4 regions of the Oceanicaulis sp. genome follow, and region 2 is predicted to be linked to each of the others. Evidence: predicted binding sites of a transcription regulator. Region 2 holds the regulator's gene; each other region holds the start of a gene.
The links. The regulator LexA, encoded in region 2, represses DNA repair genes until DNA is damaged. The targets are predictions, from matches to a motif close to ATGTTCCNCTTGTGTTCC.
Positions count from the first base shown of each region.

Region 1: a site for LexA is predicted at 2,510-2,527, ahead of dnaE (DNA polymerase III subunit alpha). Genes of this name have one in related genera too.
Region 3: a site for LexA is predicted at 3,503-3,520, ahead of recA (recombinase RecA). Genes of this name have one in related genera too.
Region 4: a site for LexA is predicted at 1,738-1,755, ahead of ACQ66J_RS07435 (YifB family Mg chelatase-like AAA ATPase). Genes of this name have one in related genera too.

Region 1 is NZ_OZ260073.1:21,188-26,746, forward strand. Features, by position in the region: gene dnaE (DNA polymerase III subunit alpha) at 1-2,294, opposite strand, end outside; gene ACQ66J_RS00115 (ABC transporter ATP-binding protein) at 2,612-3,301, opposite strand; gene ACQ66J_RS00120 (lipoprotein-releasing ABC transporter permease subunit) at 3,294-4,637, opposite strand; gene proS (proline--tRNA ligase) at 4,634-5,559, opposite strand, start outside.
Region 2 is NZ_OZ260073.1:3,019,609-3,025,167, forward strand. Features, by position in the region: gene ACQ66J_RS14650 (divergent polysaccharide deacetylase family protein) at 1-269, opposite strand, end outside; gene ACQ66J_RS14655 (anthranilate synthase component II) at 358-945, shown strand; gene trpD (anthranilate phosphoribosyltransferase) at 942-1,958, shown strand; gene trpC (indole-3-glycerol phosphate synthase TrpC) at 1,988-2,779, shown strand; gene lexA (transcriptional repressor LexA) at 2,864-3,541, shown strand; gene ACQ66J_RS14675 (2-hydroxychromene-2-carboxylate isomerase) at 3,605-4,279, shown strand; gene ACQ66J_RS14680 (ComEC/Rec2 family competence protein) at 4,281-5,559, opposite strand, start outside.
Region 3 is NZ_OZ260073.1:461,154-466,712, forward strand. Features, by position in the region: gene alaS (alanine--tRNA ligase) at 1-2,176, opposite strand, end outside; gene recA (recombinase RecA) at 2,350-3,432, opposite strand; gene ACQ66J_RS02390 (ATP-binding protein) at 3,578-5,559, opposite strand, start outside.
Region 4 is NZ_OZ260073.1:1,497,141-1,502,699, forward strand. Features, by position in the region: gene ACQ66J_RS07430 (response regulator) at 1-84, opposite strand, end outside; gene ACQ66J_RS07435 (YifB family Mg chelatase-like AAA ATPase) at 108-1,661, opposite strand; gene ACQ66J_RS07440 (BON domain-containing protein) at 1,863-2,471, opposite strand; gene ACQ66J_RS07445 (YraN family protein) at 2,569-2,979, opposite strand; gene ACQ66J_RS07450 (penicillin-binding protein activator) at 3,067-4,536, shown strand; gene hemW (radical SAM family heme chaperone HemW) at 4,533-5,559, opposite strand, start outside.

The sequences.
Region 1 (5,559 bases), 3.0 Mb from region 2:
AGCCACCCCGTTTGATAAGCGATCAGGGCGTAGGCGGCGGCGTGGGATTTGTTAAAGCCATAGCCGGCGAACTCGGCCACCAGGTCGAAGATGTAATTGGCCTTGTCCTTGGACACGCCGCGCTTTTCCGCCCCTTCATTGAAGCGCACACGCTGCTTGTCCATCTCCTCCTTCTTCTTCTTGCCCATGGCGCGGCGAAGAAGGTCGGCCTCTCCTAGAGAATAGCCGGACAGGATCTGGGCGATCTGCATCACCTGTTCCTGGTAGATGATGACCCCGTAGGTCTCTTTCAGGACAGGCTCGAGATCGGTGTGCAGGTAATCGGGTTTCTTGCGCCCGAATTTGCGATCCACATAGACGTCGATATTCTTCATCGGGCCCGGCCGATAAAGCGAGATCAGCGCGATGATGTCTTCAATACTGTCAGGCTTGAGCTTGCGCAGCGTGTCGCGCATGCCCGTACTTTCAAGCTGGAACACGCCGATGGAGGATCCCGCGCCCAGAAGCTCGTAGGTTGCGGGATCTTCCAGACTGATCGCGTCCATGTCCGGACGCGCCAGCCCCGCGCTTTCAATATAACTCAGCGCCCGCGCGATCACGGTGAGGGTTTTCAGACCCAGAAAGTCAAACTTCACAAGGCCCGCAGGCTCCACCCATTTCATGTTGAACTGGGTGGCCGGGAGGTCCGAGCGCGGATCTTGATAGAGCGGGACCAGATCCGTCAGCGGCCGGTCGCCGATCACCACGCCGGCGGCGTGGGTGGAGGCGTTTCTGAACAAGCCCTCCAATTGCAAGGCCACAGTGATCAGCTGATCGACCATGTCGTCGGTGCGCTGCATCTCCTGTAATTTGGGCTCGGTCTTCACCGCTTCCGCCAAGGTGACGGGCTGGGCGGGATTGTTGGGCACCTGCTTGGCGATCCGGTCCACCAGCCCGAACGGCAATTGCAGCACCCGGCCCACATCGCGCACCACGGCGCGCGCCTGCAAGGTGCCGAAGGTGATGATCTGCGCCACCCGGTCCTGGCCATACCGCTCTTGCACATACCGGATCACCTCGCCGCGGCGATCCTGGCAAAAGTCCACGTCAAAGTCAGGCATGGAGACGCGCTCAGGGTTCAAGAAGCGCTCAAACAGCAGGCCGAACCGAAGCGGATCAAGGTTGGTGATGGTCAGCGCCCAGGCGACAAGCGAGCCTGCGCCCGACCCCCGCCCTGGCCCCACAGGAATATCCTGGGATTTCGCCCATTGGATAAAGTCAGACACGATCAGGAAGTAGCCCGGAAACCCCATGCGCTCGATGACGCCGAGCTCATAATCCAGCCGTTCGAAATACGCCTCTCGCGTATCGGCCATTTCGATTTTTGAGAGCCGGTCCTCCAGGCCCTCAGTCGCACGGGCGCGCAATTCTTCGGCCTCGTTGCGATCGCCTTGAGTGGGAAAGCGCGGCAGGATCGGTTTGGAGGTACGCGGCCGGAAGGAGCAGCGTTTGGCGATCTCAAGCGTATTGGAGATCGCTTCAGGCAGATCAGAGAACCGCTCCGCCATGGCTGCGCCGGATTTGAAATCATGCTCGGCGGTCAGCTTGCGCCGGTCATCCATGCTGACATAGGCGCCTTCGGAGATGCACAGCAACGCATCATGGGCCTGATAAAATTCAGGCTTGGAGAAATGCGGCTCGTTCGTCGCCACCAGCGGCAGATCAAGATCATACGCCTGATCGACAAGCCAGGATTCGGCGATGACGTCATCGGAGCGACCATGGCGCTGAAGCTCGAGATACAACCGGTCCGGAAAACTCGCGCGCAGACGATCCAGAAGGGCCTGCGCCTGCCCGTCCCGGCCTGTGCAAAGAAAGCGGTTCAGCGCACCGTCAAACCCGCCGGTCAGACAGATCAGGCCTTCACTGAGCTCAAGCACCTTTTCGATCGGCACATGAGGCTCATCGGTGGCGGCGACGTCGAGATACGCCGCCGAAGACAGCTTCATCAGATTGGCGTAGCCCGCTTGGGATTGCGCCAGTAAAACCAGCGTGCCGTCAGGCTTCGCCCGCTCGCCCGGACGCGGCGCCTCGACCTGAACAGACAGCGTCACGCCGGTGATCGGCTGGACGCCCTCGCCCGAGAGGACTTCAGAAAATTCGAGCGCGCCAAACAGATTGTTGGAATCGGTGATCGCCGCCGCCGGCATGGAGAAGGTCTTGCACAGCGCCGCCGTCTCCTTGATCCGGATCGCCCCCTCCAGCAAGGAGTATGGCGACCGGACGCGTAAATGGACGAAGGGGGCATCGCTCACGACGGGCGCTCCAGATCTGGCGGACTCACCTCTTCATTCTAGCGCCCGCCCGGCGCCGAGGTCAGCCTGCGATTGCGGCGGACAGGCTCAGAGCCACAGCGATGAAGCCGACGATGACTGCGGCGGACGTCATATCTTCAATCAGGTTACGCATGGGGACAACTCCTTGATCAGCTGCACTTAACAGCAGCTATTCCTGTTTTGTTCCATTGCATATTTTCTGCTTTTGTTCCGCCCGTCAAGCAGATTTTGATTCGAATTGAAAAGCTGCGGAAAACCCGCAACTTAGAACATTTGAAGAACAGTTTTTGGGCGTGTCAGGCGCTCGTGAACGGGACCACGCGGCCGCGGTCCAGAGTCACCACGCGATCCATGCGCGAGGCCAGCTCGTGATTGTGCGTGGCGATCAACGCCGCCGCCCCGGCCCCGCGACACGCATGCGCGAGCGCTTCAAACACCTGATCGGACGTCGCGGGATCAAGATTGCCCGTAGGCTCGTCCGCCAGCAGAATGCGTGGCTCGTTCACCAGAGCGCGCGCAATCGCGACCCGCTGCTGTTCGCCGCCGGACAATTGTCCCGGGCGGTGGCGCAAGCGCCCGCCCAATCCCAAAGCCGTCAGCTGGGCCTCTGCCGCTTCACGCGCGATCTTGTGGCTGGCTCCAGAGATCATGCGCGGCAAGGCGACATTATCCAGAGCGTCCAATTCAGGCAGCAGGTGGTGAAATTGATAGACGAACCCCACTTCGCGGCGACGCAAGGCCGTACGCTCGCCCTCAGACAGCGCCAGCCCGTTCTGCCCGCCGATCCAGACTTCGCCGGCATTGGGCGCTTCAAGTAGCGCCGCCGCGTGAAGCAGCGAGGATTTGCCTGAGCCAGACGGCCCCACCAGCCCCACAAGCTCGCCAGGATTGAGGTCGAGATCGGCGTCGGTGAGAACCTCGAGCCGCTCGCCTTCGGTTTCATAAATGCGTGTGATGGCCCGCAGGCAGAGCGCTGGCTTACTCATAACGCAGCGCCTCCACAGGATCGATGCGGCCCGCGCGCCAGGACGGCGCCAAGGTCGCCACGAGGGACGCGAAAACACCCCAGAAAGACACGAACGCCACCTCGCCCCAATCGAGCCGCGCCGGCAGACGATAGAGCGAATAAACGCTCGGGTCGAAGACATTGACGCCGCTGACCCAGGACACGAAATCCTGCAAAGGCCCGATGCCGATCACCGCCAGCAGCCCCAGAGCAATGCCGGCCAGCGTGCCCAGCACGCCCACCGCCGCCCCGGCGATGAGGAAAATGCGCATGATCGCGCCCTGACTGGCGCCCATGGTGCGCAAAATGGCGATGTCGCGGGTCTTGTTCTTCACCAGCATGACGAGGCCGGAAATGATGTTCATCGCCGCGATCAGCACGATGGCCGACAGGATCAGCCGCATGGCGACCCGCTCGACCTGCAGCGCGTTCCAGAACGCCTGGTTCTGTCGCCGCCAGTCAAACATGACGCTGCCCTCAGGCGCGATGGCGCGAATGGCCTCAATTACCGGCTCGGGCGCATCAGGATTGGCGATCCGCACATCGATATAATCGCCCTGGGCGGGCCGGTTGAAAAACAGCGCCGCCTGATCAAGCGGCATGTAGATGAGGATCTGATCAAGATCCTGAACCCCGACGCTGAGAAGCCCGCCAATGGTGTAGCGCTTGGAGCGCGGCGTCATGCCAAGCGCCGTGGACGCGCCCTGGGGGGACACCAGGGTGACTTGATCCCCTACGCCAACGCCGAGCTGAGCGGCCATGACCGTGCCCATGATGATCACATCGCCGCCATTGCGGCCGGCGCCAAACGCCTCAATCGAGCCCGCCACAAGACCGCCGCCCGCATCGTCTGCGCCATGGGCGCCGGTGATGAGATCAAACCGGGCGAGATCGTCTGGCCGCACGCCGGACACTTGCGCAAAGGCGGCGGACCGCCCCGATGTGACAAGCGCTTGCCCGGTCGCAACCGGCCCCGCCTGACGCACGCCGTCCAGCTCGCGGATCCGATCCGCCAGCGTCAAAGCCGCCTCACCCTGCTCGGAAGGCACATAGACATAGACATGGGGCTGAACGCCCAGAAGCCGCGTCAGAAGCTCATGCCGGAAGCCGTTCATCACGCTCATCACGGTGATCAGCACCGCCACGGCCAGCATGATGCCTACAAAGGAGATCACCGAGATCAGCGTCACACCGCCATGCTTCTTGCGGGCGCGCAAATACTTGAACGCCAGCATGAATTCATAGCCCGAAAACGGCGCCGCGCCAGAAGATGGCGGCGTATCAGGCGCTGCTGTCGACGCGGCGTCAGAGCTCACTTGAACGCGCCCTCCACAAGGCGATTGACGGCGTCTTCAAGGCTCAGCTCATGGCGTTCGCCGGAGGCGCGGATTTTCACCTCGACCTTGCCCTCTTTCAGGCCACGCGGCCCGATGACCACCTGATAGGGCACGCCGATCAGATCCATGGTGGCGAATTTCGCGCCTGCGCGCTCATTGGTGTCGTCCAGAAGCGGCTCGAGCCCGGCCGCATCGAGCTTGGCGTAGACATCAGTACTGGCGGCGTCGCACGCCTCGTCGCCGGCGCGCATATTGATGACGCCCGCACCGAAGGGCGCGACGGCTTCCGGCCAGATCACGCCATTCTCGTCATGGCTGGCTTCAATGATCGCGCCCAGAAGACGCGACACACCCACCCCGTAAGAGCCCATATGCACGGCCGTATCCTTGCCGTCAGGGCCCGTGACCAGCGCCTTCATCGGGTCTGAATACTTGGTGCCGAAATTGAAGATATGGCCCACTTCGATGCCGCGGGCGGACAAGCGGCGCTCTTCAGGCACGTCCGCTTCAAACCGGGCGGCGTCGTGCATCTCTTCTGTGGCGGCGTAAAGCGCGGTGCGCTCGTCGACCAGCGGCTGAAGGTCGCCATCAAAATCCACCTCGCCGGGCGCTGGCATGTCCACAAGCTGTGCGTCGCAGAAGACTTCGCTCTCGCCGGTTTCGGCCAGGATGATGAATTCGTGCGAAAGCTTGCCGCCGATGGGTCCCGTGTCCGCGCGCATCGGCACAGATTTGAGGCCCATGCGCGCAAACGTATTAAGGTAGGCTACAAACATCTTGTTGTAAGCCTTTGTAGCGCTTTCAAGATCAAGATCGAAGGAATAAGCGTCCTTCATCAAAAATTCGCGCCCGCGCATCACGCCGAAGCGAGGCCGGATCTCGTCACGGAACTTCCACTGGA
Region 2 (5,559 bases):
GTGGGATGAACGGGCTCGGACGGGATCACTGACGGCTCAGCCCCGACAGTCTCACGCATTGTCTCGATACGGTCTGCCGCCTCCACCCGGATCACGCCCGGCCAGGACGAGGCGAGCTGACGGGAGTCGCGGTCAGCGGGCGCAGCGACGGCGCGCGCCTCGGCCTCACCGCTGTTGGCGCCCAGATTATAGGCGAGCGCCGCCACCAGCATGAAACCGGCGGCCAGGGCCGAGCCCAGATGCGGCGCATATGAAGCAGTACGGATCATCCGTGTCTATTTACAGCGAGTCGCGGTTGGCGGCGCGGGTCGCCTTGCTTAAGTTCCACATCAGTTTCACAGATGCCGCGAGCCCCCCATGCTGTTGATCATCGACAATTATGACAGCTTCACCTTCAACCTGGTCCATTACGTCCAGGAGCTGGGCGCGCCGACCCGCGTCATCCGCAATGACGCGATGAGCGCAGATGAGGCCTTGGCGCTCAACCCGCAAGGCGTTCTGATCAGCCCCGGCCCTTGTGATCCGGACCGGGCGGGCATCTGCCTGGACCTGATCCGAAACGCGCCGGAAGACCTGCCGATCTTCGGCGTCTGCCTGGGCTTTCAATCGATCGGTCAGGTGTTTGGCGGCGAGGTCGTTCAGGCCAAAGCGATCATGCATGGCAAGACCAGCCCGATCCGCCATGACGGCACAGGCGTCTTCGCCGACCTGCCCTCGCCCTATCAGGCCACGCGCTATCATTCGCTGGCGGTGGATCTGCCCGACGGCACGGACCTGGTCGCCAACGCCCATACCGAAGACGGCGAGATCATGGGATTGATGCACAAGACCCGCCCCATTCATGGCGTTCAGTTTCACCCTGAATCCATCGCATCCGAGCACGGTCATGCGCTGATCGGCAATTTCCTGCGGCTGGCAGGTCTGACCACAGAGCAAGCGGCATGAACCGCATGCGCCCCGCCATTCAGGCTCTAGCCCAGGGTCAGGAACCCGATGAGACCGCGCTGGCTGACGCCTTTGACGCCCTGATGGAGGGTCAGGCCGATCCCGTCGAGATCGGCGGGTTTCTGTTGGCGTTGACCGCTTTGGGGGAAAGCCCGCAAGCGCTGATGATCGGCGCAAAGGCCATGCGCGCCCGCATGACGCCGGTGAACGCGCCTGAGACCGCGATCGACACCTGCGGCACTGGCGGCGATGCGCGCGGCACCTGGAACATCTCGACCGCCGCCGCTGTCGTGGCTGCAGGCGCAGGCGCGGTCGTCGCCAAACATGGCAACAAGGCCGCCTCTTCCAAATCAGGCTCTGCGGAAGTGCTGGAAAGCCTGGGCGTGAACCTGTTCGCCAGCCCTGATCAGGTCAAAGCCGCATTGGACCAGGCGCGCGTAGGCTTTTTGTTCGCCCAGGCTCATCATGGCGCCGTGCGTCATGTGGGACCGGCGCGCAAGACGCTGGGCGTGCGGACGATTTTCAACCTGCTGGGTCCGCTATCAAACCCGGCCGGCGCGAAACGTCAGCTCTTGGGCGTGTTTGACCGCAAATGGCTGGTCCCTATGGCCGAAGCCTTGCGCGGGCTGGGCGCAGACGCCGCCATGATCGTGCATGGCGAGGACGGGCTGGACGAGATCACCACCACCGGCGTCAGCTATGTGGCCGAACTGACGCCAGACGGCGCCATCCGTGAATACGAGATCACGCCCGAGGATGCGGGCCTGCAGCGCGCTGCGCTCGACGATCTCAAGGGCGGGGACCCTGAAGAAAACGCTCAGGCGATCCGTGACCTTCTGAAAGGCGCGCAGGGCCCCTATCGCGATATTGTCCTGATCAACGCCGCCGCCGCGCTAAAGCTCGCAGGCTTGGCGGGTGATCTGAAAACCGGCGCTGAACTGGCTGGCGCCGCGATTGATGACGGCCGCGCACAGTCCGCTCTCGACGCCCTTGTCAAAGCCAGCAACGCCTAAGCGACTGCACCTTAAAGAGAATACGCCCAATGAGCGACGTCCTGAACCGAATTGAAGCCTATAAGCGCGCCGATATCGCCAAGCGCAAGGCCGCGCTCCCGTATGAAGCGGTCTGCGAACGCGCCCAGGATGCGAGCCCGGTCCGCGGCTTCAAGGCAGCGCTCGAGCGTGATGCGGCAGAGCATGGCCTCAGCCTGATCGCGGAAGTGAAGAAAGCAAGCCCTTCCAAGGGCCTGATCCGCGCCGACTTCAACCCGCCCGTCCTGGCCAAAGCCTATGAAGACGGAGGCGCGAGCTGCCTGTCCGTTCTCACCGATGAACCCAGCTTTCAAGGCCATGACGATTATCTGGTCGCAGCGCGCGCTGCGGTGTCCCTGCCCGTCCTGCGCAAGGATTTTCTCTACGATCCCTGGCAGGTCGCCGAATCGCGCGCGCTGGGCGCGGATTGCATCCTGGTGATTCTCGCCAGCGTGGACGATGCGCTCGCCGCCGCGCTGATCGAGGAAGCCTCTAAATGGGGCATGGATGCGCTGGTCGAAGTGCATGACGCTGATGAAATGAGACGCGCTCTGGCCCTTCCCAGCCCGCTTGTTGGGGTGAACAACCGCAATCTGCGTACATTCGAAACTACACTGGAAACCACTGAAACTCTTGCCCCTATGGTGGGTGATGACAGGCTTTTGGTGGCGGAAAGCGGCATCTTCACCCGTGACGACGCCGTCAGATTGCAGCACGCTGGCGCCAAGTCCCTGCTCGTGGGTGAAAGCCTGATGCGGCAGGACGATGTCACCGCAGCGACGCGGACCCTTATGGGGCTCTGAACGCGTCCTAGCTTCACTTGACGTTAAGACGGAACATGCATAGAACACTTTTAGTAGGTTTCTATTTTGTTCCAAGGGGCGATTATGCTGACCAAAAAGCAGCACGAGCTTTTGCTCTACATCAACAAGCGCTTGTCTGAAGACGGCGTGTCGCCTTCCTTTGACGAAATGAAAGAAGCGCTCAACCTCGCGTCCAAGTCCGGCGTCCACCGCTTGGTCAGCGCTTTGGAAGAACGTGGCTTCATCCGGCGCCTGGCGCACCGGGCGCGAGCGCTCGAGGTGCTGAAACTGCCGCAAACCGGCGCGCCCGCGTCGGCCCCCGCCTCCAACGTCGTCAGTGCGTCCTTCGGAGCCTCCCCAAATCCTGAAACGAGCGACAGCCTGGACGTGCCGGTTCTGGGACGCATAGCCGCCGGCGTGCCGATCGAGGCGATCCAGCACGAAACCGACCGTTTGGCCGTGCCCGCAAACATGATTTCCGGCGGCGAACATTTCGCTCTGGAAGTCCATGGCGATTCCATGATCGAAGCCGGCATCCTTGACGGCGATCTGGTGGTCATCAAACGCGGCGACACCGCCAATACAGGCGATATCGTGGTCGCGCTCGTCCATGATGAAGAAGCCACGCTGAAAAAACTGCGCAAAAAGGGCGGCTCCATCGCTCTGGAAGCGGCGAACCCGGCTTACGAAACCCGCATTTTCGGCCCGAACGAGGTCAAGGTGCAAGGACGCCTGGTCGGCTTGATCCGGCGCTATCACTAGGCGCACCGCCAAGAGCGGTTTAGTCTGCGCGTCAGGGATTTACCCAATCAGGACGACGCAGACATGACAGACCAGACCGCGCTCAGCTTTGACCTGTATTGGTCATTTCGCAGCCCTTACAGCTATATCGTCGCGCAGCGCCTGCTGGCGTTACGCGACCAATACGGCTTCACGGTCAATGTCCGTATCGTGCGGCCGCTGGCGGTGCGCAGTCCTGAATTCTTTGAAGAACGCGATTCGCGCTGGATCCACTATGTGCTCATTGATGTGGCGCGGGAGGCGGAACGCCTGGGTCTGCCCATCAGCGCCCCATCGCCCGACCCGATCGCTCAGGATCTAAGCACCTTGAAGATCGCCCCTGAACAGCCGCGCATCACCTACCTCAACCGGCTCGGCGTTCTGGCGACACAATCTGGCGACGGCCTGGCGTATATCGCCGCCGCCAGCCGGCGCATCTGGGGCGGCGCCAGCGCGGGCTATGAAACACCCTGGACTGATGACGGCGCGCTGGATGAAGCCGCTCACAAAGCCGGCCTGGACCCCGACTGGCTCAGTGCGGAAGCGGACGCCCAATCCGACCAGATCGACGCGCAGATCCTAGAGAACGAAGCCAATCAGGATGCGGCTGGCCATTGGGGCGTGCCGCTGATGGTGTTTAACGGCGAGCCCTTCTTTGGTCAGGATCGCATCGACGCCCTGCTCTGGCGCATGGCGCAATCGGGGTTGAAGCTTCAATAAGCTAGCTGCCCTGCGCCCCGCCCCATAAACGACCCTGCCGGGCTTGCTCGGCGCTGCGCATGCGCACCACTCGGCCCTCATGCACCCAGAATTCGAGCCCGCCCAGCTCGGCGCGCGCCTCGTCATCTAACAGCAAGGCTGCACAGCGGCGCTTGCGCCAGGCGGAAACGACCCCGTCAAAAACGATCAGATCCGCCCGGCCACAATCCTCCACCAGCGCCTCGGGATTATCGGTGACGGCCAGTAGCAAGCCCTCAGCGGTGCGCCCGGTGCAGCCCAGAGCGTCGCATGCCAGCGCGGAGCGTTCCGGGCGATAGCTCGCTCCGGTGCGTTGCAGGAAGACGCGCGCATCAAACCGGCCCCGCCTGCGGTCTGTCACGGTGAACGCGTCGCCCGCCCCCTCAAACCGCGCCAGCACCACGCCGCCATCCGTGATCATCATCTGGGGCGGCGCCTGCACCATGAACAACGCCAGGGCCGCGCAAACCAGCACGCCTCCGCCCAGACGCATCCACCCCAGCCCGATCACCAGACACGCAAAGCCCAGACCGTATAGCGCCAGCAGCGCGGGGTCGGCGGCGTTTGCACCCACCACGGCCCCCTCCAGCGATGACGCCCAATACGCCACATCCAGAACCCGGCGCAGCCCCTGATCCATGATCCACAAAAACGGGCCTTCGAGACCGATCACCGAAAACAGGAGCGCCGCGCCGCCCGCCGGCATCACCCAGAAGGTGAAAAGCGGCATGGCCGCCAGATTGGCCAATAACCCATAGGCGGCCATGCGCTGGAAATGAAACACGGCGAACGCCCCGGTCGCTGATCCCGCGATCAGCGAGGTCGCGCTCAATCCCGCAATCGCGTCCTTGAGCTTGGCGAGGAGCGAGGTCGAGCCGCCGCCTTCGGGGTGCCAGCGGCGGTAAACATCAAAGCTGGCGATCAACGCCGCAACAGCGGAGAAGCTCATCTGAAACCCTGGTTCGATGACGCTTTCCGGGGTAATGAGGATGATGAAAATGGCCGCCAACGCCAAAGAGCGCATGGAGAAAGCCTGCCGGTCGCACAAGACGCCGACCAGCACCACGAACGCCATGATATAGGCGCGCTGGGTGGACACCGCGGCGCCGGACACCACCAGATACAGGCTCGCCGCGACCAGCGCGCCCAGAGCGGCGGGTTTTCGCGGATCATGGCCGCGCGCCCAGGGCTCCCAGGCTGCGAAGATCAGACGGATGAGCCAATACGCGCCGCCGGCGAACAAGGCCATGTGCAACCCTGAA
Region 3 (5,559 bases), 2.6 Mb from region 2:
CGGTCTTGGCCTTGTTGGCTTCGGTCTCCAGCCATTGGCGGGCGGCTTCGCCGGTCAGGGCTTCCAGACGGCGCACGCCGGAGCTGACCGAGCTTTCGCCCACGATCTTGAACAGGGCGATATCGCCGGTGCGGTCCACATGGATGCCGCCGCACAGCTCGACCGAATAAGCTTTGTCGTCGTCTTTGAGAGACTCGCCCATGGCCAGCACGCGAACGGTTTCGCCATACTTCTCGCCGAACAAGGCCAGCGCCCCTGCCTCAATCGCCTTGTCCGGCGTCATCTCGGCGATCTTCGCGTCGGCGTTCTGACGGATCACGGCGTTGACCTGCGCTTCGATGGCCTGGGTTTCGTCTTCGGACAGCGCCTTGGCGTGGGAGAAGTCAAACCGCAGCCGGTCCGGCCCCACATAAGAGCCCTTCTGGGTCACGTGCGGCCCCAGCACATCGCGCAACGCGGCGTGCAACAGGTGGGTGGCGGAGTGATTGGCGCGCACCTTGGTGCGGCGCTCGGCGTCCACCTTCTGGGCTGCTGAGTCGCCGAGCTTGATCGCCCCGCGCTCCAGAACGCCGATATGGGCGTAGATCTCGCCCGCGCGTTTTTGCACATCGGTGACAGTGAACACGGCGCCAGTGTCGAAATTGATGACGCCCGCATCGCCGATCTGACCGCCGCCTTCGGCATAGAAGGGCGTGGATTTGAAGATCAGCTCGGCGCCTGCGCCTTCTTTAAGGTCAGACTGCTCCGCCCCGTCCGCCACGATCGCGGTGAGCTCGGATTGGCCGTCATGGCTTTGATAGCCGGTGAACTCAGTCGCGCCGAGGCGGTCGCGAACCGCGAACCACAGCGCTTCGGGCGCGGCCTGGCCCGACCCGCTCCAGCTGGCGCGGGCGTCAGAGCGCTGGCGCTCCATGGCGGCGTCAAACCCGGCCTGGTCCACGCTCAGCCCGCGCGTGCGCAGCGCGTCTTCGGTCAGGTCCAGCGGGAAGCCGTACGTGTCATAAAGCTTGAACGCGGTTTCGCCCGGCAAAGCGTCGCCTTCTTTAAGGTCGGCGGTCGCCTCTTCCAGAAGCGTCAGGCCGCGGCCCAGCGTGCGCTGGAAGCGTTCTTCCTCGCCGCGCAAAGTCTCCTCGATCGCCGGCAAGGCGCGCGGCAGCTCGGGGAAGGCCTCGCCCATCTCGTCTGACAGGGTTTTCGCCAGACCGAACAGAACCGGCTCATTGGCGCCCAGAAGGTGCGCATGGCGCATGGCGCGGCGCATGATCCGGCGCAGCACATAGCCCCGTCCTTCATTGGACGGCGTCACGCCGTCCGCGATCAGGAAGGAGGTGGAGCGCAAATGGTCGGCGATGACCCGATGGCTCGCCAGCGCATCGCCCTCGGCCTTCACCTTGAGCGCCTCTTCAGAGGCGCTGATCAGGGTTTTGAACAAGTCCACATCGTAATTGTTGTGAACGCCCTGCAACACCGCTGCGATACGCTCAAGCCCCATGCCGGTATCGATGGAGGGCTTGGGCAGGTTGATGCGCTCACCGCCTGGCTGCTGTTCATACTGCATGAACACCAGGTTCCAGATCTCGATAAAGCGATCGCCATCCTCCTCCGGCGTGCCTGGAGGGCCGCCCCAGATGTCCGGGCCGTGATCAAAGAAGATTTCCGAACACGGACCACAGGGACCGGTGTCGCCCATGGACCAGAAATTGTCCGAGGTGGAGATGCGGATGATCTTCTCGTCAGGCAGGCCCGCAATCTTGCGCCAGAGCGCCGCCGCTTCTTCATCTTCTGAATAGACCGTGACCAGGAGCTTGTCCTTGGGCAGGGCGAATTCGCGGGTCACCATAGTCCAGGCGAACTCGATCGCCTGTTCCTTGAAATAGTCGCCGAAGGAAAAGTTTCCCAGCATTTCAAAGAACGTATGGTGGCGCGCCGTATAGCCCACATTATCAAGGTCATTGTGCTTGCCGCCGGCGCGCACGCATTTCTGCGAGCTTGTGGCGCGCGAATAGTCGCGGCGTTCCGCACCGGTGAAGACGTTCTTGAACGGCACCATCCCGGCGTTCACAAACAGCAAGGTCGGGTCGTCCTGCGGCACGAGCGGCGCGGACTGAACGATCTCATGGCCTTCTTTGCCAAAGAAATCGAGAAACTGGCGGCGAATATCGCGCAAGGCTGTCATATATGCACTCCGGGCGCTGGCGCGCGGCGTTGAGAGGGGGGTCGCCCGCTCTGGCGGCGACCTTTGGGTGTCTGTTCACCCCCATATACGAACGGGCGCCCGGCAAAGCCAAGCGCCCGTTGTAGATTCATCACCGTTTTGGCGGTGAAGGATGCGGTCAGGCCCGTCTGAGACTAGCCCGTCGCCTCATCGTCCAGATCATCACCCTCGCCCGGGCCCACCAGCAGCTCGTCCGCGATCAGGCCTGCATTCTTGCGCACCTGAGCTTCGATCTTGTCGGCCATTTCGGGATGGTCGAGCAGGAATTGGCGCGCATTCTCGCGCCCCTGCCCGATGCGTTCGGAGTCGTGCGAATACCACGAGCCCGATTTTTCGATGATATTGCCCTTCACGCCCAGATCGAGCAGTTCGCCGGTCTTGGAAATGCCTTCGCCATACAAGATGTCGAACTCCACCTCGCGGAAGGGCGGCGCCACCTTGTTCTTGACCACTTTGACGCGGGTCTGGTTGCCGATCACTTCGTCGCGGTTTTTCAGCGCGCCGATGCGGCGGATGTCCAGGCGCACGGTGGAGTAGAATTTCAGCGCATTGCCGCCGGTCGTGGTTTCAGGGCTGCCGAACATCACGCCGATCTTCATGCGGATCTGGTTGATGAAAATCACCAGGCATTTTGATTTGGAGATGGAGCCGGTGAGCTTGCGCAGCGCCTGGCTCATCAGACGGGCCTGCAGGCCGGGCAGCGAGTCGCCCATATCGCCTTCAAGCTCGGCTCGCGGGGTCAAAGCCGCCACGGAGTCGATCACCAGAACGTCGATGGCGCCCGAGCGCACCAGCGTATCGGCGATTTCAAGCGCCTGTTCGCCGGTGTCAGGCTGGGAGACCAGAAGCTCGCCCACATCCACGCCCAGCTTGCGCGCATAGACCGGATCCAGCGCGTGCTCGGCGTCCACGAACGCCGCAACGCCGCCCGCTTTCTGCGCTTCGGCGACCGTGTGCAGCGCCAGCGTGGTTTTACCCGAGCTTTCCGGGCCGTAGATCTCCACGATCCGGCCCTTGGGCAGGCCGCCCACGCCCAATGCGATATCCAGGCCCAGAGAGCCGGTGGAAATCGCCTGAATGTCTTGGTCCGGCTTGGAGCCCAGCTTCATCACCGAGCCTTTGCCGAAGGCGCGATCAATTTGAGTCAGGGCCGCTTCAAGCGCTTTTTGTTTATCCATGTCGCCGTCTTTCACCACGCGCAGATTTGACTGTGCCATCAGGTCGGCCCTCCTTATTTCACGCCCGACCGAGTCGAGCAATGAAGGTGACCGTACTTATTTTGTTCCCGGAACACAAGCGGAACATTTAGCGCGTGCGCCGCCCTCGCGACAGCTGAGCGCAATCAGCCGCTTAGCCTGAAGACTAGGCGCGTTGGCGCGCCGCCAGCTCCTGCTTCACCCGTTCAGCCAGCTGCTGGATGTCGAAGGGTTTGGGCAGGAAGGAAATCTCGAGATCATCAGACAGGGTGTCGGAGAATTCTTCCTTGGCGTAGCCGGAAATGAAGACGATTCGCGCGCTGCCCAGAAGATGCCGCGCCTCCTTGAGCAAGCCAGGGCCGTCGAGCCCGGGCATGACCACGTCTGAAATCAGAAGATCAAAGCTCTCCGGCTCATTCTCCAGAATCTCGAGCGCCTCTTCGCCGTCGCACGCTTCAACCACGTCATAGCCGCGGCGCACCAGCGTCTTGGCGGCGATGGCGCGCACCGCGTCTTCATCCTCCACAAACAGGATGCGTCCGCGCCCGGCGAGATCAGAGGGTTCAGGCTCGGCGGTCTTGGCCGCTTCCTCGCGGGCGAGCTCGGTTTCCTCTTCCTCGCTCGGCACATGGCCGGGCAGATAGATGTGGAAGGTCGTGCCCTTGCCCACTTCAGAATCCACAAACAGGAAACCGCCCGATTGCTTGACCACGCCATAAACCGTCGCCAGGCCCAGCCCGGTGCCCTGTCCGGCCTCCTTGGTGGTGAAAAACGGCTCGAAGATCTTCTTCAGCGTCGCCTCGTCCATGCCCGTGCCCGTGTCGGACACATGGATCGCGGCCCAGTCGCCATCCTTGGGATTGGGCGCGCCTGCGCGCGCGACGTCTTCGGCTGTGACCGCCTCGGTGACGATGGTCAGAACCCCGCCGCCTTGCGATTTCATCGCGTCGCGGGCGTTGGTGGCGAGGTTCACCAGAATATTGTCGATCTGGTTGCGGTCTGCGCGCACCAGCGGCAGATCGCGGCCATGCTTGATGTCGAGCCGAACCGTCTCTTCCAGGATCTGACCCAGCATGATCGAGCAATCCGACAAGACGTCAGAGACGTCAAAGACGGTGTTGCGGAAAGTCTGCTTGCGTGAGAACGCCAGAAGCTTGCGCACCAGCCCGGCCTGGCGGGTGACGGTGGAGTTGATCTGCTGCAAATCCTGATAGGACGGATCGCCCACCGGGTGCCGGTTCAGGAGCTCGCCCACATTCAGCCGGATCGCGGTGAGCATATTGTTGAAATCATGGGCCACGCCGCTGGCGAGCTGGCCGACCGCCTGCATCTTGCCGGCCTGGGCGACCTGTTGCTCCAGCGCTTTCCACGACGACACGTCCACCACATAGGCGACGCGCTTGCCATCGCGTGACGGCGACAGGAAAACCTGCACCGCGCGCTCGCCGTCCTCGCCCGCCTTCAGGCGCACTTCGCTGGGCTCGCCGCGCCCGGCCAGCGCCGACGCCAGCACATTGTCGATGCGGCCGTCATCGCCGAAATCAAACAGGTCTTCAAACTTCGCGCCCGGCACCGCGCCGCCGCCCGACAGTTTGAGCAAGGCGGGGTTGGCGTCTTCGATCACGGCGACCGCCGGATCGGCGTCGTCCAGACGCGCCACGCCAAACGGGGCGGTGGCGAACATTTCATCAAACGAGCCGCCTGCCAGGGAGCTGGCGACCAAAGACGCGTCTCCCGGCTCAGCCGCCGCCACGCCCGGAGGCGCGCCAGTGGCGGACAGCTCATAGACCACGGCGCGCGCCTTGGACGGGCGCTCATCGCTCCAGCTGACGCAGATCACCACCGGGCTTTCCTCGCCATCCATCCGTTTGAGACGTGCGTCGAGCCGGATCACCCCGTCCGCGCCCCGCGACTGGGCGAAGGCGTCGGCGGTGTCGCCTGTGGTGATGTCTTGTAATTTCAGCGCAGTGTCTTCGCCGACCCCGACCCAGCTACGCAAGGTGGCGTTGGCGGCCAGCACCCGGCCCTCGGCGTCAGCGGCGAACAGGCCGACCGGCGCATGATCGGTCCAGTCCGGCGCCATGTCTGCGTCCAGCGAGCCGTCATCGCGCAGCTCGGAGAAACGCCACAAGGTCGCGCCATCTTCCA
Region 4 (5,559 bases), 1.5 Mb from region 2:
TGCAAGCACCAGCTCCGCCATCGCGTCCAGAAGACTGCGCTGGGGATGGGGGTTTTCGGCGGCAGTGTCCCATTCACGCTCCATGAACCCTGTTTACGCGCCGCGCGTTAACGAAGCGTCGAAAGCGAGGGGGCGCTTTTCAGTGCGTTGGGAGTGGAGATCGCCTGCCCCTGCGTGGCGGCGCGCCGGGCGCTCAGCGCCTCGGCCACATGGATGCGGCGCACCTGTTCGCACTGATCAAGGTCGGCGAGGGTGCGCGCCACGCGCAGGACGCGGTGATAGCCGCGCGCGGTCAGCCCCATCGCCTCGCACGCCCGCAGCAGCAGCGCCCGCCCGGGTTCGTCCGGACTGGCGAATTGATCAAAGGCCTCCCCGCTCAAATGCGCGTTCAGCGCGCCCCGCTCGTTCTGGATGGCGCGGGCGGCGGCGACGCGCGCCGCAGCGTCCGCCGTGCCTTCAGGCGCAGGGGGCAAAGCCAGATCCGCCGGGGTGACGGGCGGTATGTCGATTTGCAGGTCGATCCGGTCCATCATCGGACCGGAGACGCGCGCCTGATAACTCTGGGCGCATTTGGGGCCGCGCGCGCAGGCCTGCCCGTTCTCGCCGGCCCAGCCGCAGCGGCACGGATTCATCGCCGCGATCAGTTGAAACCGGGCGGGATAGGTGATGCGGGCATTGGCGCGCGCGACCGCGATTTCTCCGGTTTCAAGCGGCTGGCGTAAACTGTCGAGCACCTGGGGATGAAATTCGGGCAATTCATCCAGAAACAGAACCCCGTGATGCGCGAGAGACGCCTCCCCGGGGCGGATGCGCGTGCCGCCGCCCACCATGGCCGCCATGGAGGCGGAATGGTGGGGGGCGCGAAACGGGCGATTGCGCGACAGGCGCCCCCGTTCCAGCAGACCCGCCACCGATTGCACCATCGACACTTCCAGCAATTCTGACGAGGTGAGGGGCGGCAACAGGCCCGGCGCGCGGGAGGCCAGCATGGATTTGCCGGCGCCGGGCGGTCCGACCATGAGGAGGTTGTGTCCGCCGGCGGCGGCGACTTCGAGCGCGCGCTTGGCGGTTTCCTGTCCGCGAACATCGCGCAAATCCCGGCACGGATCCGCTTCGATGAGATCGCCGGGCGCGGGCCGGGACAGCACCTGTCCGCCCTTGAAATGATTGACCAGCTGGATGAGTGAAGCCGGCGCCAGAATGGGCAGTTCGCCGCCCGCCCAGGCGGCTTCCGGCCCGCAGCTTTCCGGACAGATGAAGCCCAGATCCTTTTCCTGCGCCAGCATGGCGGCGGGCAGGGCGCCGGGCGAGGGCGACAATCCGCCATCAAGCCCTAGCTCGCCCATCACTAGATGCTCGGCGAGCATATCCACCGGCAAGACGCCCATGGCGGCCATCAGGCCCAGCGCGATGGGCAGATCGTAATGGGCGCCCTCCTTGGGGCGGTCGGCGGGCGCGAGATTGACGATCAGGCGCTTGGAGGGCAGTGACAGACCAACGGCGGCGAACGCGGCGCGGACACGTTCACGGCTTTCCGCGACCGCCTTGTCCGCCAGTCCCACAATCATGAAGTTCGGCATGCCGCCAGCGATCTGGACCTGAACATCCACCAGTCGCGCCTGTGCGCCGTCGAAAGCGGCGGAGTATGTGCGGATGCCCATGGCGCCCTCATTCAATGAACTTGATCAATCAAACAACACGGTTAACGCGAGTTATCCACATTGGCCGGAACAGAGTTGTTCAAAACAAGAACATTAATAGAATAAGTGACGTGACACGGTCAACCTGTCGGGGAAATTTTCTCTATAAAACGCGTTTTAGGCTATTCCCGCAACCCAAAAGTTAAGAGGTCTTAAGGCGGGTTAAGCGTCCGGTTCGCCAGCTAAATCACACGCTTGAGCTTGTTGCGCTCCACGTGCGGGCAAGTCCGGCGCCACATCAGGGGCCCGGGTCAGGACCACCACGCGTTCAACGCCTTCCACCAGGGCGGCGTGAGCGGCGGCGCGTTCGCTTTCCTGCGAGCTGCGCGCGAAGCCGAGCAGATAGACGACGCCGGAATGAGTCTCGATATTGAAATTGAGGCTGCGGATGGCGCTATCGGAGGCCAGTCGCGAGCGTACTTGCTGGGTGATCCAGCTGTCGCGTGTGGCGTTTGCGATGCCGCGACGCCCGCCCAGTTCGATCTGGTTGGAGACCGAGCGAACACTCTGCACGGACCAGGCGAGGCACTCGGCGTAAATCCGGTCTTCCGCACGCGGGGCGTGACCGGTGAGGAGTGCAACGCCTTCAGTGATCTCAACATCCACGCCATTAAGCGCATAGCCCTCGGCGCGCAGCATGGCTGATTTGAGCGAGACCGAAGCGTTGAAGTCATCGACCTGTCGCCCCACGGAGCGTCCGGGCTGAAGGGCGGCGCAGCTCGTCAGAGCCACAGTCGCAAGAACAAGAAGGACAATTCGGATCGAGGTCATGGGATTTGTCTTTCTGTGTGACACGCAGATGGTCAATTTAGGCGTGACGGGTGAGCATTGGGTTAACCAGGCGTTACCACCATCGCTGCCGCACAGGTCAGATCAGCCCGGCCAGATCGTCGGTCTCGATCATGAAGGCGCCTTTTATATGACGCGGCCAGCCCTGTTCGGGCCAGGCGATGACGTCAAAACGGGGCTGCAATGCAGCCAGCGCGCCATGTCGGCTGCGCCACAGACTGGCGGCGCGTAACAATCGACGTTTCTGATAGGGGGTGACCGCGATCAGCGCCGCGTCGAGACTGGCGCGATGCTTGACCTCGATAAAGGCCAGAACCTGTCCGCGCCGCGCCACCAGATCAAGCTCTCCCGCCGCGGTTCGGGCCCGTTGATCGAGAATTCGCCAACCTCTGAGCTGCAGCCAGAGCGCGCTCAGCGTTTCGCTGCGCCGTCCGCGGCGTTCGGCGTTCCGCCGGGCCTGTGTCATCAGCGCGTCACCCGCTGCGCGCATGCTTGCCCCTGACGCAGCCCGCGGTTAGCTTCAGCGCGGACAAGGGCGGCGTCGCAATGCGCCGGTCGGGGGGAAGAGGTGGCCGTCATGGTTGAAAACTGTACACCTGCAGCGGGCAAGACGCGAGTCGGCGCCGCGCTTGGGGCGCTTGGTGCTGCCCTTGTGCTCAGCGCTTGTACGGCCTCCGCGCCCAGTGCTCCGATCCAGACCGTGCCAGATCGCCCCGTGGTCGGTGCGCCGCCTGCGCCCGCAACGCTGCCGGTCGAACTGGCGGATCGTGGATACACGCCCGCCTTTCTGGAAGGTGAGCCTGATCTTGTGCGGGTGGCGCTTCTTTTGCCGTTCAGCGCGTCATCGTCTGCGGCCAGAAGCGAAGCGGCGCAATTGCTGCGCGCTGCAGAGCTGGCGGTGTTTGAACGCGGCGGACCCAATCTCGTTTTGTTGCCCAAGGATACGGCCGGTGACCCTGCAACGGCTCGCACCGCCGCTCAATCCGCCATTTCAGACGGCGCCGATCTGATCATCGGTCCCTTGTTCCAAGACGCCGTCGCTGAAGCCGGTCGCGCCGCCCGTGACGCAGGCGTGCCGATGCTCAGCCTGTCGTCTTCCAGCGCTGTGGCGGGTGATGGCGTCTATCAGCTGAGTTTCCCACCCGATGAAGAAGTGCGCCGGGTGACGGAATATGTGGGCGCGCTGGGCGCGACCCGTTTCGCGTTCATCGGCCCGGCCTCGGCTTATGGCCAGGTGACCCAGGCCGCTTACGCGGAAACCATTGAAGACTTGCTGGGTGACTTCCCGCTGCCTGAAACGGTGATGCTGGAAGAGCCGGTTTCTGACGAGGAAGACGCCGAAACCGTGATGGTCGAACGCACCTTCGACACCGGTCTGGTGGCCAGCCAGTTTTATGATGGCGGCGTATCGGCGATGACCGAAGCGGCGGCGCGTCTGGCGACAGTGGGTGTTGAAGAGCTCGATCCGGCGCAGGCGGCGGTGATGAGCGGGGCCAATTGGGCGCCGTCTCCGGGATCCGCCTTCCAGGTGGTGTTGCTGCCTGAAGGCGGTGATCAGCTACGCATGCTGGCGCCGGTGCTTTTGTATCAGGATATCGACCCGCTTCTGGTGAAGTTTGTCGGCACCGGCCAATGGCTCGACGACTCCTTGGCGCGGGAACCGGCGCTGGCGCATGGCTATTTCGCTGGCCCTGACCCAGAGGCCCGCACCCGCTTTGAACAGGTGTTTGAAGAGTATTATGGCGCCACGCCGTCTCGCCTTGCGGGGCTGGGCTATGACGCCGCATCGCTGGCGGCCTTGCTGGCTGAGGGCGGTTATGGCGCAGATCGTCTGACAGGCGCCGATGGATTTGTCGGCGTGGACGGATTGTTCCGATTCCGCGCTGACGGCACGATCGAGCGTGGCCTCGCCGTGTATACAGTCCGCGGCGGCGGGTTCCGGGTGCTCGATCCTGCGCCGGAACGTTTCGGCCCGGCTGAGATGTCTGATGATGACATGTCCGGCGCGGACATGATGGACAAGCCGGTCTCCGAACCGGCTTTCTAGGCGTCGAAATCCGGGATCAGCGCTTCGGCCGCATGGTCGGCGAACGCGCGTCCATACTCTGTCAGGACGAGCCTTGACCCGATGTGTGTGATCAGCGTCTGGGCGGTCATGCGCTCAAGCCCGCCTGGGTCAGGTCCCAGCCCGGTGCGCGCGAACAGGCGATCAAGGTCCAGTCCCTCCTCGGTGAGCCGGATGCCCATCAGCAAGCGTTCCGTCAGCTCCGCTTCGGCGTTCAGCTGCTCGCGTTCATGAGCGTCTCCTGCGGCGACGCCTTTGATATAGGCGTCCGGGCGTCGCTGGGCCGCCGCGCCTTCCCGTCCGCCGCTATCGAACCCGCCCGTGCGTGAGTGTGCGCCCGGCCCGATGCCGATCCAGTCTTCGCCTTCCCAATAGAGCCGGTTGTGCACCGACTGATCGCGCCGGCTTCGGGCGTGGTTGGAAATCTCATAGGACGGCAGGCCCGCCTCCGCGCAGACAGATTGCGTCAGCGCATACATGTCCGCCGCCGCGTCGTCCGTAGGCGGGGCGAGCGCGCCGCGCTTGAGTTTGCGCTCGAACGCCGTGCCGGGCTCGATGGTCAGCTGATACAGCGACATATGGCCGGTCCCGAAGCCAAGCGCGGTCTCCAGCTCGATGCGCCAGTCGTCTGGGGTCTGGTGCTCGCGGGCATAAATGAGATCAAGCGACACCCGTTTGAAAAGGTTCTGCGCGCTCTCTAGCGCCTGTAGCCCTGTACGCGCGTCATGATCGCGACCGAGACGTGTGAGGCTGGCGTCATCGAGCGCCTGCACCCCCAGCGACATGCGCTCGACCCCGGCCGAGGCGATGCCGGCGAAACGTTCATGCTCCATCGGATTGGCTTCCAGCCCGATCTCACAGCCCGGCTCCAGCCCAAACAGAGCATCAGCATGCTCAAGAATGGCGGCGATGGCCGCGGGCTCCATCAAAGAGGGCGTGCCGCCGCCAAAATGCACGCTGTGGATCGTGCGCGGCCCAAGCCTCTCACGCCAGTGCGTCAGATCG